2 linked regions of the Cupriavidus metallidurans CH34 genome follow. The protein of the gene in region 1 binds, or shares a complex with, the protein of each later gene. Links are inferred from orthologs where the notes say so. Each region holds a gene or a part of one and is shown in the gene's direction. Other genes may lie near its edges. The genes, in order: uvrA and mfd.

Evidence for each region.
Region 2: the proteins of uvrA (region 1) and mfd are in contact, whole or in part, in a crystal structure (PDB 4DFC), measured with the Escherichia coli proteins. The link is inferred for Cupriavidus metallidurans CH34 from one-to-one orthologs.

The regions. Positions count from the first base shown.
Region 1 is NC_007973.1:325,758-333,792, reverse strand. What follows is about bases 1,365-4,742. They hold uvrA (excinuclease ABC subunit UvrA), read left to right. Parts: upstream 1,365-1,674; coding sequence 1,675-4,542; downstream 4,543-4,742. Other genes in these bases: RMET_RS01585 (Na/Pi cotransporter family protein), read right to left, coding at 4,596-4,742; RMET_RS01595 (MFS transporter), read right to left, coding at 1,365-1,400. Outside these bases: more of RMET_RS01595, read right to left, coding at 144-1,364; more of RMET_RS01585, read right to left, coding at 4,743-6,272; RMET_RS01580 (adenine phosphoribosyltransferase), read right to left, coding at 6,552-7,124; RMET_RS01575 (DJ-1/PfpI family protein), read left to right, coding at 7,251-7,829; RMET_RS01570 (ribbon-helix-helix domain-containing protein), read left to right, coding at 7,888-8,035. UniProt on the Escherichia coli protein: The UvrABC repair system catalyzes the recognition and processing of DNA lesions. UvrA is an ATPase and a DNA-binding protein. A damage recognition complex composed of 2 UvrA and 2 UvrB subunits scans DNA for abnormalities.
Region 2 is NC_007973.1:2,121,813-2,130,511, forward strand. The notes cover bases 2,782-6,823. They hold mfd (transcription-repair coupling factor), read left to right. Parts: upstream 2,782-3,170; coding sequence 3,171-6,623; downstream 6,624-6,823. Other genes in these bases: ispD (2-C-methyl-D-erythritol 4-phosphate cytidylyltransferase), read right to left, coding at 2,782-3,036; argE (acetylornithine deacetylase), read left to right, coding at 6,678-6,823. Also shown: RMET_RS09775 (peroxiredoxin), read left to right, coding at 1-208; RMET_RS09780 (carboxymuconolactone decarboxylase family protein), read left to right, coding at 330-851; RMET_RS09785 (GNAT family N-acetyltransferase), read left to right, coding at 1,057-1,635; ispF (2-C-methyl-D-erythritol 2,4-cyclodiphosphate synthase), read right to left, coding at 1,673-2,179; more of ispD, read right to left, coding at 2,212-2,781; more of argE, read left to right, coding at 6,824-7,889; RMET_RS09810 (gamma-glutamyltransferase family protein), read right to left, coding at 8,177-8,699. UniProt on the Escherichia coli protein: Couples transcription and DNA repair by recognizing RNA polymerase (RNAP) stalled at DNA lesions. Mediates ATP-dependent release of RNAP and its truncated transcript from the DNA, and recruitment of nucleotide excision repair machinery to the damaged site.

The DNA.
Region 1 (8,035 bases):
ATACAGCAGGAAAACGTATCGGACTAATACCGATACGAAAAAAACTGTGTCTAAAAAACCGCTTCAGGATGAAGCGAAGCGGTTCTGGCTAGACGTGCGGCCGAAGGCAGTACACCAACGCCAGAATCATTCTGAAGTGGTTTCTAAGCCGCCACCGCAGAAGCACTCCCTTGGCTACGGGCCGGGGGCGCCTTCATGCTCCACGCGATTATAAGCCAGAGCACCAGAACCACCGCGCACCCTATGAAAACTGCGCTGCGTCCTTCGTGCTGGAGCAGCCAGCCGCCGGCCACGCCACCGAGGAACAGGCCCAGCGACTGGGTCGTGTTGTAGACGCCAAGCGCCGCCCCACGGCTGACCGCGGCGTAACGCGACACCAGCGATGGTTGCATCGCCTCCAGCACGTTGAACGCGACGAAGAACAGCAGCAGCACGCCGACGATCGGCCACAGGCCATGGACCGACGCGAACAGGATCTGGACGACCGTCATCAGGGCCACCGAGGCCAGCAGCACCGGGCGCACCTTGCCGTAGCGCTCGGCCGCCATCATCGGCGCCAGCATCAGCAGGAACGACACCAGCACGACCGGCAGATAGACCTTCCAGTGCTGGTCCAGCGGCATCCCCGCGTCGCTCAGCATGGCCGGCACGACCATGAACATGGCCACCTGGCTCGCATGGAGCGCCAGCACGCCGACATTCAGACGAATCAGGTCGGCATTCATCAGCACTTGGCGGAACGGTAGCCGCACCGGATGCGGCGGCGGCGGCGCAGGCACCAGGAACAGCGTCACGCCGATCGCCACCACGCCGAACACGGCCATCAGGCTGAAGATGCCCGACATACCGATCGAATGCAGAAGTGGCGAAGCAATCACCAGCGAGAGCGCGAACGTCAGGCCGATACTGCCGCCGACCATTGCCATGGCCTTGGTGCGATGGCGTTCACGCGTCAGATCCGCGATACAGGCCGTGATGGCCGCCGAGATCGCGCCCATGCCCTGCAACGCGCGGCCGATGATGATGCCGGTCAGGGTATCGGAGAACGCTGCAACCAGCGCGCCGGCTACGAAGAGCAGCAGCCCCGCGACCATGACCGGCTTGCGCCCGACCCGGTCGGACAGCCAGCCCAATGGAATGTGCAGGAAAGCCTGCATCAGCCCGTAGATCCCCATCGCGATGCCAACCCGCTGGGCATCGTGCCCGTCGGGCAGCGTGCGCGCGTACTCGGCAAAGACCGGCAGGATCAGGAACAGGCCCAGCATGCGCAGGGCAAAGATGCTGGCGAGTGTGAGGCTGGCGCGCAACTCGCCTTTGGTCATGCGGTCACGCGCGGGCTCGGTCCGGGTGGACTCGTCGGCAAGGGATGCGGGCTGGGAAGAAGGCGGGATCGACGGCATTGCGGTCGTATAAGGAATCTGGTCCGGTCGGCGACTGCTTCGATCGTCCGAACGCCGGGAAGTTGCTGACGCGGGGCTGTCTCCACCCTTTTGTCATTCGCCTGTCTGGCGCCGGGCAACCCCGGAAACCGAAGTTCGGTATATTAGCAGGTTTGCTTCCCGCGCTTTCCGCATCACGCTCCGCTTTCGGCGGGCCCGGAAATCGCGTGTCGCGGCAGGCTGGCGCCCCTGTTTCGGGCGCCCCAGGCGTTGCGCAAGGCACATTGACGGGGATATGGAAGAAATCAAGATCCGTGGGGCGCGTACCCACAACCTGAAGAACATCAATCTCGACCTGCCGCGTAACAAGCTTGTGGTGATCACGGGGCTGTCGGGGTCAGGCAAGTCGTCGCTGGCATTCGACACCCTCTACGCCGAGGGGCAGCGCCGATATGTCGAATCGCTGTCCGCCTACGCCCGCCAGTTCCTGCAACTGATGGAAAAGCCCGACGTCGACCTGATCGAGGGGTTGTCCCCGGCGATCTCGATCGAGCAGAAGGCCACGAGCCACAATCCGCGCTCGACCGTTGGCACCGTCACAGAGATTCACGACTACCTGCGCCTGCTCTTCGCCCGCGCCGGCACGCCCTACTGCCCCGACCACGGCATCGCGCTGCAGGCGCAGAACGTGTCGCAGATGGTTGATGCGGCGCTGGCGCTGCCCGAAGACACCAAGCTGATGATCCTGGCGCCCGTGGTCTCGGACCGTAAGGGCGAGCACACCGATCTGTTCGACACGATGCAGGCGCAGGGTTTCGTGCGCTTCCGCATCCGCTCCGGCGGCGGCACCGCGCATGAGGCCGAAGCCAAGGTCTACGATGTCGACGCGCTGCCCAAGCTCAAGAAGACCGAAAAGCACACGATCGAGGTGGTGGTCGACCGCGTCAAGGTCCGCGCCGACATCAAGCAGCGTTTGGCCGAATCGTTCGAAACGGCACTGCGCCTGGCCGATGGCCGCGCGATCGCGATGGAGATGGACACCGGCCGCGAGCATGTGTTCAGCTCGCGCTTTGCCTGCCCTATCTGCTCCTACTCCTTGCAGGAGCTGGAACCGCGCCTGTTCTCGTTCAACAACCCGATGGGCGCCTGCCCCAGCTGCGACGGCCTGGGCCAGATCACTTTCTTCGATCCGAAGCGGGTGGTGGCCTTTCCGAACCTGTCGCTGGCCTCGGGCGCGATCAAGGGCTGGGATCGCCGCAACCAGTTCTATTTCCAGATGCTGCAGAGCCTGGCGGCGTTCTACGACTTCGACACGGAAACCCCGTTCGAGGAACTGCCACCCGAAGTGCAGCAGGTAATCCTGCACGGTTCCGGCGAGACCGAGATCCCGTTCACGTATATCAACGAACGCGGCCGCACCACACTGCGCGCGCACGCGTTCGAAGGGATCATCCCGAACCTCGAACGCCGCTATCGTGAAACCGATTCGGTGGCCGTGCGCGAGGAACTGGCCAAGTACCAGAACAACCAGGCGTGCCCGGTCTGCCAGGGCACCCGCCTGCGCACCGAGGCGCGCCATGTAAAAGTGGGCGAGGCAGATCAGGCCCGCGCGATCTTCGAGATCAACGGCTGGCCGCTGCGCGACGCGCTGACGTACTTCCTGACGCTGGACCTGCACGGCGCCAAGCGCGAGATCGCCGACAAGATCGTCAAGGAAATTACCGCCCGGCTCAACTTCCTGAACAACGTCGGGCTCGACTACCTGTCGCTCGAGCGCAGCGCGGACACGCTGTCCGGCGGCGAGGCGCAGCGCATCCGCCTGGCCTCGCAGATCGGCTCCGGCCTGACCGGCGTGATGTACGTGCTCGACGAGCCGTCGATCGGCCTGCACCAGCGCGACAACGACCGCCTGATCGGCACGCTCAAGCATCTGCGCGACATCGGTAACTCGGTGCTGGTGGTGGAGCACGACGAAGACATGATCCGCGCGTGCGACTACGTGGTCGACATCGGCCCGGGCGCGGGCGTGCATGGCGGCATGATCGTGGCGGAAGGCACGCCGGACCAGATCGAGAGCTCACCGGCATCGCTGACGGGGCAGTACCTGTCCGGCCAGCGCCGCATCGAGGTGCCGAAGACGCGCGCCCTGCCCGACGACGAGCGGCTGCTCCGCATCGTCAACGCCACTGGCAATAACCTGCGCAACGTTACGGCCGAAATCCCGGTGGGCCTGCTCACCTGCGTCACTGGCGTTTCTGGTTCAGGCAAGTCGACGCTGATCAACGACACGCTCTACCACGCGGTGGCACGCCATCTGTATGGCTCGACTGCGGAGCCCGCGCCGCATGACCGCATCGAAGGCCTCGAGCACTTCGACAAGGTCATCAACGTCGACCAGAGCCCGATCGGCCGCACGCCGCGCTCGAATCCGGCTACTTACACCGGCCTCTTCACGCCGATCCGCGAACTGTTCGCGGGTGTGCCCTCCGCCAAGGAACGGGGCTACGACCCGGGCCGTTTCTCGTTCAACGTGAAGGGCGGCCGCTGCGAGTCATGCCAGGGCGACGGCGTGATCAAGGTGGAAATGCATTTCCTGCCCGACGTCTACGTGCCGTGCGATGTCTGCCACGGCCAGCGCTACAACCGCGAGACGCTAGAGGTGCTGTACAAGGGCAAGAACATCTCCGAGGTGCTCGACCTGACCGTCGAGCAGGCGCACGAGTTCTTCAACGCTGTGCCGGTGGTGCGCCGCAAGCTGCAGACGCTGCTCGACGTGGGCCTGGGTTACATCCGGCTGGGGCAGTCGGCCACCACGCTCTCCGGCGGCGAAGCGCAGCGCGTGAAGCTGTCGCTGGAACTGTCCAAGCGCGACACCGGCCGCACGCTGTACATCCTCGACGAGCCCACCACGGGCCTGCATTTCCACGATATCGAACTGCTGCTCAAGGTCATCCACAAGCTGCGCGACCAGGGCAACACGGTCGTGATCATCGAGCACAACCTCGACGTCATCAAGACGGCGGACTGGCTGATCGACATGGGCCCGGAGGGCGGTGCGGGTGGTGGCCAGGTGATCGCGAAGGGATCCCCGGAAGTCGTGGCCGCCAGCAAGGCGAGCTTCACGGGCAAGTATCTGGCGCCTCTGTTGAAGAAGCAGGGGTAGGTCTCCAGGGCGTGGTCGGAAATCGACGCGCCCTGCCCGCTCCCCCAGCCCCGCTAGCGAGCGCCCGCCACCGCCGCGACCTTCTCCTCCGGATCCTCCTTCATCCGGCTGCGGTTCATCATCCCCGCCCGCTCCAGCACCGGATATGCGGTGGAGCAGAACAGCGAATTGAGCCGCTTCAGTTCCGCGATCAGATCCAGATGGAGCGAGCTGGTCTCGATGCTCTCCACGGTCTGCACGGCCACACGCTGCAGGTGCGAGCGCGACAGATCGCGCTCCAGATCGCGGAAGGCCGCCTTCTCCGCCATCAGTTGCTGGGCGCTGCGCAGGTCGCCGGTCAGGAACACCGACAGTCCCAGACGCAGGTTCGCCACCACGCGGGCGTGCATCTCGGCGATCTCCTGCATGCCGGCCTCGGAGAACGACAGGTTGTGCGCGATCTTCTTTTCCTTGGTGTCGACGATCACGCGTTCGATCAGATCCCCCGCGTGCTCCAGGTTGATCGTCAACGAGATGATTTCGGTCCAGCGCTCGCCATCGTGCTCATCCAGCGCCTCGGTGCTGATCTGCGTCAGGTAGAGCTTGATTGCGGTGTAGAGATCGTCGACTTCGTTGTCGATACGACAGGTGGCATTGGCCAGCTTCAGATCGTTGGTCCGCAGCACGCGCAGCAGGTTGTCGAGCATTTGTTCGACGCGATCGCCGATGCGCAGCACCTCACGCGCGGCGTTAGACAACGCGAGCGTCGGCGTGGACAGCGCGGCCGGATCGAGGTGGCGCGGCGTGACCTGGCTGTCGCCGGTGTTCCGGCCCGGCAGAATGGCCTCGCACAGGCGCGCCAGCGGCGCGGTAGCGCCCAGCAGCAAAAGTGCCAGCGCCACGTTGAACAGCAGATGGAAGTTCACGATCATCCGCTGCGGCTCGCTGCCAACCAGCGCCAGCAGTTCCTCGGCCTTCGTCAGCAGCGGCAACGCGATCACGCAACCGAGCAGGCGCGACAGCAGGTTGCCCAGCGTCACGCGCTTGCCGGGCTGGTTGTTGCCCGACGTCGACATCAGCGCCGAGATACCCGAGCCGAGATTGGCGCCCAGCACTAGCGCCATGGCCACGTGGATCGACACCACCCCGGCCGATGCCAGCGCGCCGCAGAACAGCACCATGGCCAGGCTCGAATAGCAGAGGATCGTCAGCACCGCGCCGATCAGCATGTCCAGCGCAGCGTCGCCAGTCAGCGTGCTGAATAGCACCTTGACACCGGCCGCCTGCACCACGGGCCGCGTGGCGATCGAAATCAGTTCCAGCGCCAGCGTGATCAGACCCAGCCCGATCAGCACGCGCCCCACGTGGCCGGCCTTGCTGCCCTTCCATGACAGATGCAGGATCACGCCAATAAAGATCAGCAGCGGCGACAGCCATGACAGATCGAGCGAGAACACCTGCACCATCAGCGCGGTACCCACGTTCGCACCCAGCATGATCGCCAGCGCGGGGGCCACCGCGATCAGTCCCTGTCCGACGAACGAACTGACGATCACGGCCGTGGCATTGCTGCTCTGGACGAGACCGGTCACGCCGACGCCCGCGAGGAACGCAGCAAACCGGTTGGACACGCTGACGGAAAGCACGTGGCGCAGATTGGCGCCGTACACGCGCAGGATACCGACCTTGACTATGTTGGTGCCCCAAATCAGGAGCGCCACGCCGGAGAGAAGATGAAGCAATACGCCCATAGTGCAGCCTTCTTCGTGACCGGTACCGCGAGGGGCGGAAGCGAGGCGCGCAGCCCGGTCATCACCTTGTTATTTCAAGGAGGCATTATGCGCCCCCCTGCCGAAGGGAGCAAACCCGGGAGAGGGCGGCGATTCGAGCCATCCTGGAAGCTGTCTCAGGATGAAGCGAAGCGGTTCTGGCCTGGAGCGGGGCCGCAGACAGTACAAGCGGTACGGCAAGGCCCCGCAACGACGCCGGAATCCTTTTGAAACGACTTCCTAATGGCTTCCTAGGGCTTTCTAGTGGCCGTCGAAATTGCAGACCGTGAACAGCGACAGGCCGCTGGCTTGCAAAAGCTTGGAGCCGCCGAGCTCAGGCAGGTCGACGATCGCCCCGCCTTCCACCACCGTTGCGCCAAGACGCTCCAGCAGCTTGCGTCCCGCCATCATCGTGCCACCCGTGGCGATCAGGTCGTCGATCAGCAGCACGCGGTCTCCCGGCTTGCAGGCATCGGCATGGATCTCCACGGTGGCGCTGCCATACTCGAGCTCGTATTCCTCGGCCACCGTCTGGAACGGCAACTTGCCCTTCTTGCGGATCGGCACGAAGCCCAGGTTCAGCTCGTACGCGATGATCGACCCGAGGATGAAGCCGCGCGCGTCGATGCCAGCCACGAGGTCCAGGTTCTGGTCCATGTAGCGGTGCACGAAGACGTCGATCAGCACGCGCAGCGTCTTGGGGTTCTGCAGCAGCGGCGTGATGTCGCGGAACATCACGCCCGGCTGCGGCCAGTCCGGCACGGTGCGGATGCGGTCACGCAGGTAACCGGTGACATCGCCAAGATCGGGGGACTGGATGATGGAGTTCGACATGAAAGAAACTGGAAAGTGAAATTACGCGCGATGCGGTAACGGGCTACCACCCGTGTCCAAAACCATCGCCGCACAATGGCCCGGCAGTTTGAACATCCGCAACCCGCAACGATACAGGAGACAACCGTGGCCAAGAAGATCTTGATGCTGGCTGGCGACTTCGCCGAAGACTACGAAACCATGGTGCCGTTCCAGGCACTGCAGATGGTGGGCCACACGGTTCACGCGGTCTGCCCGGACAAGAAGGCTGGCGACCACTGCGCCACCGCCATCCATGACTTCGAAGGCGACCAGACCTACACGGAGAAGCGCGGCCACAACTTTACGCTGAATGCCACGTTCGCGGACATCGATCCGGCGCGGTATGACGCCCTCGTCATTCCAGGCGGCCGCGCCCCCGAATACCTGCGGCTGAATGCCCGCGTGCTTGAGATCGTGCGCCACTTCGCCCAGGCCAACAAGCCGATCGCCGCGGTCTGCCACGGCGCGCAACTGCTGGCGGCAGCCGGCGTGCTCGAAGGTCGCACCTGTTCCGCCTACCCCGCCTGTGCGCCCGAGGTGCGGCTGGCCGGCGGCAAATATGCCGATATCCCGGTCGACCAGGCCCATACCGACGGCAACCTGGTAACGGCGCCGGCCTGGCCTGCCCATCCGGCCTGGCTGGCGCAGTTCCTTGCAGTGCTCGGGACGCGGATCGTAGAGTAGAGGCTTCCGAACGCGACGCGGGCCATCGGGCCCGCGGCCGCGCCGCACGGAGGTATCCATGTGTGAGATCTTCATCCGGGCCAATCCGGATTCGTACCAGACCCAGTCCCGATCGTTGCGCCTGCACGGCATGGCCACCAGCATCCGGCTGGAAAATCTGTTCTGGGAGGTCCTGGAAGAACTGGCGCAACGCGACGGCATGACCG
Region 2 (8,699 bases), 1.8 Mb from region 1 along the record:
GGTGGATCAACTGGGCGTGCGCGACCAGGCCGCCGGTGTTGCGCTGCGCGCCACGTTCATCGTCGACCCGGACAACACGATCCAGCACGTTTCGGTGAACAACCTGAACGTCGGCCGTAACCCGGAAGAAGTCCTGCGTATCCTGGACGGTCTGCAAACGGACGAACTCTGCCCGTGCAACCGTGCAGTTGGTGGCGCCACGCTGTAATCGGCCTGCCTGCCAGTCGCCTCGAGCAAACTGGCGTATCAAGCGTGAAAGGGCCAGCGCCCTTTCACGTCGAAACCCGCTCCGTGCGGGTTTTTTGAGCCCTCGACGATAGGAGAAATAAATGGAATTCCTCAGCACGATCAAGAATTTGATCCCTGACTATGCAAAGGACATCCGTCTGAACGTGGACGGCACGATTGCACGCTCGTCGCTGGAAGGCAACGACGCGGTTGGCGTGGCGCTTGCGGCCGCTTTTGCCGCCAAGAGCAAGGTCCTGGTCGATGCCATCCGCAATGCGAACGTGCTGTCGCCGGAAGAAGTCAACGGCGCGCTGACGGCCGCCGCGCTGATGGGGATGAACAACCTCTGGTATCCCTATGTCGAGATGGCCGAGGACCCCGATCTGGCCAGCCAGCCCGCAGGCCTGCGCATGAACGCCTATGCCACCCATGGTGGCGTGGACAAGCGGCGCTTCGAGATGTACGCGCTGGCCGCATCGGTCATCGGCAAGTGCCATTTCTGCATCAAGTCGCACTACCAACTACTGAAGACCGAGCAAGGCATGACTGCTCAGCAACTGCGCGACGTAGGCCGCATCGCCGCGGTGATCGGCGCTGCTGCGAATGTGATCGCTGCCGAGTAATCCGGGAGGTACGCGGGTAAATCACCTGCGTGACGGATGCAAGCCGGCGCGCGCCCTCACGGGTGCCGCCGGCTTTTCCTTTGCTGCGCGGCGAACGTGAATACGCACGCATCGTGGAAATGTCACACATCAGACATCGTTGTACCGATGCATTTGTGCACCGGACGGCCTACAATCCACCCAAGGCCACGTCATCGTTACCGCCATGAGCACCCTGCCTTCGCAAAATTCGCCCCGCTTCCGGTTTCGCCTGGCCGCGACCTACGACTGGGGCGATATCGCCGCCGTCACGCAACATGCCTACGGGCAATATGAGCTCGAAATCATGGAGGACTGTCGCGCATCGTTCCAGCGCGGCATGCAATCCGTGCTGGCCGCCAAGGACAACCCGGATATGGAATGGTGGGTCGCGGAGACCGACCATGGCATCAGCGGCGCGGTGCTGTTCTGCCACCCCGACGCAACTGTGCCGGCCCTCGACGGCAGTATGGTCACGCTCACGCAGCCCGAAGCGCGCCTGCTATCGGTCAGCCCGCAGGCACGGGGACTTGGACTGGGGCACCGGCTGATGCAGATCTGCATCCAGCGTGCGCGCGACATCGGGTCGAAGACGCTGGTCTGCCGCACCATGCCGGAAATGGATTCCGCCAACCGTCTGTGCCAGCAGATGGGATTCGAGAAACGCACGGAAGCTGGCGCGCGTCACGGCGCGATGGCGCGGCTGATCGACTACGTCTATCCGATCACCGCCGAAACGGCGGAAGCTACAGCGCCGAAGGCCTGACGGCCAACGGCGCGATTTCAGACTTCAGGCGACAAGCTCAGTCCTGGGCGTCGCCGTTGCGGCGGTAGATCAGTACCGCCGCCTGCGCCACGATCCCCTCCTCCTTTCCTTCGAAGCCCAGTTTCTCGTTGGTCTTCGCCTTCACGTTGCAGCGCGTGACGGGCAGGCCGAGATCTTCCGCGAGATTGGCCACCATGCCGCTGATATGCGGCGCCAGCTTGGGCTTCTGCGCGATGACCGTGGCGTCGACGTTGCCGATCTCGTAACCGGCTTCGCGCACACGACGGACCGCCTCACGCAGCAATACCCGGCTGTCGGCGCCAGCGAAATTCGGATCGGTATCGGGAAAGTGGCGACCAATATCGCCCAGCGCCGCGGCACCGAACAACGCATCTGTCACGGCATGCAGCAGCGCGTCGGCATCGGAATGACCGAGCAGTCCGCGATCGTGTGGAATGTCCACGCCACCGAGGATCAGCTTGCGGCCCGGCACCAGGGCGTGAACGTCATAGCCTTGGCCAATGCGGATATCGAACGGGTTCAATGCGGCTCCTTTGTCTGGATGGATCACGTTTGTCACGTGTTGGAAGTCGGTGTGCCAGTGCGCAACAGTACGTCCGCCAGCGCGAAATCCTCGGGGTATGTCACCTTGAAGTTGCGCAGCGAACCATTCACCAGGCGCGGATGCAGTCCAAGCCGCTCGATCGCACTCGCCTCGTCGGTCACCACCGCGCCCGCGGCCAGCGCATCCTCCAGCGCATGGCGCAGCACGCCGATTCGGAACATCTGCGGTGTCTGGGCTTGCCACAGTCCTTCGCGCGGCACGGTGGCGCCGATGCGGGCAGCGGCGTCGGCACGCTTGAGCGTGTCCGGCACCGGCACGGCAAGAATGCCGCCGATCGGCTCGCTGGCGGCATCGTCGGACTCGACAGCGCGCACAAGTGTGTCGATCATCGCGGGCGTCAGGCCGGGCCGGGCCGCATCGTGCACGAGCACCCAGTCGGTATCCACTGCGCCCATGGTCCCAAGATGATGGAGACCGGCGAGTACCGAGGCATGGCGGGAATCACCGCCGACGAACGCTGTATCGAAGCGGAGCCCGGCAAAGGCGGCGGCGCCGAAACGGGACTCGAGCGGCATGTCGTCGGGGGCCAGCACCAGCGCGGTGGCGCTGATGGCATCGCAAGCGGAAAAGGCGGCCAGCGCATACCAAAGCATCGGCCGTCCGGCCACGGTCTGGTACTGCTTCTGGATGGGGCCTCCGGCACGACTGCCGGTACCGGCACAGGGAATCAGGGCGAAGCGGCGATCTGACACGGATTTGCGGGAGATGGAATATCGGAAACCGGCCGGCAAACCGGCCGGGGTGCATTCTATAATACGGCCCTCGCCCGCCGCCATCTGGCACTGCCGATGCAGTGGGCATGAACCATGATCCTCGCCCGTGAACAGCCCGGGCCCAGCCCGTCACAGGGCAACAACGGGCCCTCGCAAACGCCGGCGGGGTGTTGTCGTTTCAAGCGCCTCTGCTGCCAATGCCTGACAACCACGCCGCTTTTCCGTTCGCCAGCTTCCCCTTGATCAAACCGGGTCTGCGTCATGCCGTCAACGGCCTGACCGGTTCCGCCGACGCGCTCGCGGTTGCCGCCTATGCGCGGCAGCATCGCCGCAGCGCGCCGATGGTGGCCGTCGTCTGTGCCCATGCCGTCGATGCGCAGCGTCTGGCCGAAGAGATCCCCTGGTTCGCCCCGGAACTGCGCGTGCGTCTGCTGCCGGACTGGGAAACGCTGCCGTACGACAGCTTCTCGCCGCACCAGGACCTGGTCTCCGAGCGTCTGGCGACCCTGCACGACATCCAGGGTGGTCAGTGCGACGTGATGCTCGTGCCCGCGTCGACCGCCCTCTATCGGCTGGCGCCACCCGCGTTTCTGGCGGCCTACACGTTCTTCTTCAAGCAGGGGGCCAAGCTCGACGAAGCGGCCTTGAAGGCGCAATTCACGCTGGCCGGCTATGAGCACGTGAGCGCCGTGATGCGCCCCGGCGAATACAGCGTGCGCGGCGGCCTGATCGACCTGTATCCGATGGGGTCGGCCCTGCCGTACCGGATCGACCTGTTCGGCGACGAGATCGAAACCATCCGGGCATTCGATCCCGACTCGCAGCGCAGCCTGTATCCGGTCAAGGAAGTCCGCCTGCTGCCCGGCCGCGAGTTCCCGCTCGATGAAACCGCGCGCACCGCCTTCCGGGGCCGTTGGCGCGAACTATTCGAGGGCGACCCGACCAAATCGCCGATTTACAAGGACATCGGCAATGGCGTGCCGTCGGCCGGTATCGAGTACTACCTTCCGCTGTTCTTCGAGCAAAGCGCGACGCTGTTCGACTATCTGCCCGAAGGCACCCAGCTTGCCTTCTCGGGCAATGTGGACGAGGCCATTCGCCGCTTCTGGGCCGACACCACCCAGCGCTACAACTTCATGCGTCATGACCGCGAGCGGCCGCTACTGCCGCCAGCGGACCTGTTCCTGTCAGAAGAACAGTTCTTCGTCGGCGCAAAGCCGCTGGCGCGACTGGTACTGCAGCGGGATGCCGCGCCTGCCGACGCGCCCGCCTTCGCCGGACACCTGCCCGATGTATCGGTCAATCGACGCGCTGAAGATCCGCTGGTCAACCTGGAATCGCTGCTGCTCAACAAGGCCACGCGCGTGCTGATGTGCGCCGACTCGGCTGGCCGACGCGAGACGCTGTTGCAGTTGTTCGCGGAAAGCGGCCTGCGTCCGATGATCGTCGACGACTTCGCCGCCTTCCTGGCGGGCGATTCGCATTTCTCGATCGCGGTGGCACCGCTGCAGACCGGCTTCGCGCTGCCGTCGGCGCAGATGGCATTCGTGACCGAGGCCGAACTCTACGCCGGCACGGCACGCCGCTCGGGCCGGCGCAAGCAGGAACAGGCGAGTACTGTCGATGCGATGGTGCGCGACTTGGCCGAACTCAAGATCGGCGACCCCGTCGTGCATAGCGAGCATGGCATTGGCCGCTACCAGGGTCTGGTCACGCTGGACATGGGCCAGGGCGACGAGGAATTCCTGCACCTGGACTACGACAAAGGCAGCAAGCTCTATGTGCCCGTGCATCAGTTGCATGTGATTTCGCGCTATTCGGGCGCCGATCCGGAGACGGCCCCGCTGCATTCGCTGGGCACGGGCCAGTGGGACAAGGCCAAACGCCGAGCCGCGCAGCAGATCCGCGATACGGCCGCCGAACTGCTGAACCTGTACGCGCGCCGCGCCCTGCGTGAGGGCTTTGCCTTCCCGTTGCAGCCCAAGGACTACGAGGCATTTGCCGAGAGCTTCGGCTTCGAGGAAACGCCTGACCAGGCCGCGGCCATCGCCGCCGTGATCGCCGACATGACGTCGGGCAAGCCGATGGACCGGCTGGTCTGCGGCGACGTCGGCTTCGGCAAGACTGAAGTCGCGCTGCGCGCGGCGTTCGTGGCGGTGCTGGGCGGCAAGCAGGTCGCCATGCTCGCGCCGACCACGCTGCTGGCCGAGCAGCATTTCCAGACGCTGTCCGACCGTTTTGCCGAATGGCCAGTGCGTATCGTCGAGTTGTCACGTTTCAAGACGAAGAAGGAAATCGACGCCGCGATCAAGCAGATCAACGAAGGCACCGTCGATATCGTGATTGGCACGCACAAGCTGCTGTCCGATGAGGTGAAGTTCCAGCGCCTGGGGCTCGTGATCATCGACGAGGAACACCGCTTTGGTGTACGCCAGAAGGAAGCGCTGAAGACACTGCGCGCCGAGGTCGACGTGCTGACGCTGACCGCCACGCCGATCCCGCGCACGCTGGGCATGGCACTGGAGGGCCTGCGCGATTTTTCTGTGATCGCCACCGCGCCGCAGAAGCGACTGGCCATCAAGACCTTCGTCCGACGCGAGGAAGACGGCGTGATCCGCGAAGCCATCCTGCGCGAGCTGAAGCGCGGTGGTCAGGTCTACTTCCTGCACAACGAAGTGGAGACGATCGAGAACAAGCGCGCCAAGCTGGCCGAACTGGTGCCGGAGGCCCGTATCGCCGTGGCCCATGGCCAGATGCACGAGCGCGAACTCGAACGCGTGATGCGAGACTTCGTCTCGCGTCGCGACAACATCCTGCTCTGCACGACGATTATCGAAACCGGTATCGACGTGCCGACGGCCAACACCATCCTGATCCATCGCGCCGACAAGTTCGGTCTGGCCCAGCTTCATCAGTTGCGCGGCCGTGTGGGCCGTTCGCACCACCAGGCCTACGCATATCTGCTCGTGCATGATGTCGAGGGGCTGACGCGCCAGGCGCAACGCCGGCTCGAGGCCATCCAGCAGATGGAGGAACTGGGTTCCGGCTTCTATCTGGCCATGCACGATCTTGAAATCCGTGGCGCCGGCGAGGTGCTGGGCGACAAGCAGTCAGGCGAAATCCACGAAATCGGATTCCAGCTCTATACGGACATGCTCAATGCCGCCGTGAAATCGCTGAAGGCCGGCAAGGAGCCGGACCTGATGGCACCGCTGGCCGCCACTACAGAGATCAACCTCGGCACGCCTGCCCTGCTGCCGAATGATTACTGCGCGGATGTCCACGAACGCCTGTCGATCTACAAGCGCCTGGCCAACTGCGAGGCCGGCGAGCGCGTCGACGACATCCAGGAGGAGCTGATCGACCGCTTCGGCCGGCTGCCCTCGCAGGCGCAGGCATTGATCGAGACGCACCGGCTACGTATCGCCGCGGCGCCGCTGGGCGTACGCAAGATCGACGCGGGCGAAGCCACGGTCAGCATGCAGTTCGTGCCGAATCCGCCGATCGACGCCATCCGCATCATCGACCTCGTGCAGAAGAATCGGCATATCAAGCTGGCCGGCCAGGACAAGCTGCGTATCGAGGCAAAGATGCCCGACGTGGCTACCCGCGCGCAAACCATCAAGCACACGCTGCGCCAGTTGGCCTGATGCCGGGCCAGGTGTACGATCAAACCCCCAATGAATCAGACGTTTCAACGCCCCATGCCAGCCCAACCCGACAACCGATCCGCCGCCACCAATGCCCCCGCGCGTGGCAGCGCGCTCGAATGGACCGAGCGCCTGGTATCGATGGATACCACTTCCCGCCATTCGAATCTGGGCCTGATCGAGTCCGTGCGCGACCACTTCCTGGCCAAGGGCCTGCGCCCCCATCTGAGCTACAACCCGCAGGGCGACAAGGCCAACCTGTTCGTGACGATTCCCGCAGCCGATGGCGCCACCAATGGTGGCATCGTGCTGTCCGGGCACACGGACGTGGTGCCCGTCGACGGGCAGAACTGGAGCACCGACCCGTTCAAGCCGGTGGTGCGCGACGGCAAGCTCTACGGTCGCGGCACCTGTGACATGAAGGGGTTCATCGGCACGAGCCTGGCGCTGCTGCCGACCATCCTTGATGCCAGGCTGCGCGAGCCAGTGCACTACGCACTGTCGTTCGACGAAGAGATCGGCTGCATGGGCGCGCCGTACCTGCTGGCCGAACTGCGTGACCGTGGCGTGCGCCCGGCGGGCTGCATCGTCGGCGAGCCGACCAGCATGCGCGTGATCGTGGCGCACAAGGGCATCAATGCCTACCGGTGCTGCGTTAAGGGCCAGGCGGCGCACTCGTCGCTGACCCCTAAGGGCGTCAATGCGATCGAGTACGCCGCGCGCCTGATCTGTTTCATTCGCGATATTGCCGACGAGTTCAAGGCCAATGGCCCTTACGACCGGGCCTTCGACGTGCCGTTTACGACCGCTTCGACCGGCACGATCCAGGGTGGCATCGCGCTAAACACCATTCCCGCCGAGTGCGAATTCGTCTTCGAGTTCCGGAATCTTCCTGGCGTTGATCCGGAAGCGATCCTGGCGCGCATCCAGGCCTACGCGAACGATGTGCTGTTGCCGAAGATGCGCAACGAGCATCCGGATGCCGGCATGGCCATCAGCAAGATCGCCGCCGCGCCTTCGCTCGATGCCGCCGAGACCGATGCCATTACCCAGCTCGTACGCGCGCTGACCGCCGACCGCGATACCAACAAGGTGGCCTACGGCACCGAGGCTGGCCTGTTCCAGCGCGCAGGCATTCCGGCTGTGGTGTGCGGCCCCGGCGATATCCAGCAGGCGCACAAGCCCGACGAGTTCGTCTCGCTGGATCAGCTTGCCGCGTGCGAGACCTTCCTGCACAAGGTGGTGGATAGCCTGCGCGTCGCCTGATTCGGCCCCGTGAAAGCGGGGCCACGGACAGGGCAAAGACCAAGACCAAAAAACGGGGTCACCAACGCCGGCCCGCAAAAAGAAAAAACCCGCGGCACCGGGAGGTGCAGCGGGTTAAGTTTCCATTCCGGAAACGGGTAGACAAGTCATGAAGAGCGCCCCCGCATCTCCATGACGGTTTGAATAGTAGCCACCGAATCGCCCCCTCGGCTTGACACAAGTCAAGCGCCAGACAATGGCGAAGCTGGTGTCACAGATTAGTACAATCCCCCTCCTTCCCGCCCGCTTCAAGGCCGGATAGTGTCGCCCAGCACCACACCCTCGCGCCGTGGATCGGTACCGCCTTCCAGCAGGTCGTCATCCCCCGTCCGGGTACGCAGTATCGTGTTCACGCCACTTGGCTGGGCCCGTAGCGAGATGCGGTGGCCAAGTGCCTTGAGTCCCTGGACCAGCGGGTCGCTGGCGCCGTCGTTCGTCGTGTTGATATGCGGATGCTCGCCACCGAGCGTCGTGACTGGGCTGTTGCTGGCGCCGAAGTCGACCAGACCGGCCGACTGCTGCGCGTTGAGCCCCCAGTCGAGCACCCCGACCAGCGTCTTTATCACGTACTGCGGTATCGCCCCGCCGCCCGGCGAACCCGTCGCCATCAGGAAATCTCCGATCGAGCCATCCGCACCCTTGCGGAATACCAGCGTCGGCGCCATCGAACTGCGCGGACGCTTGCCCGGCTCCACGCGATTGGCGACGGGCTGGCCTCTGGCGTCCACCGGCGTCGCGCTGAAATCGGTCAACTGGTTGTTGAGCAGGAAT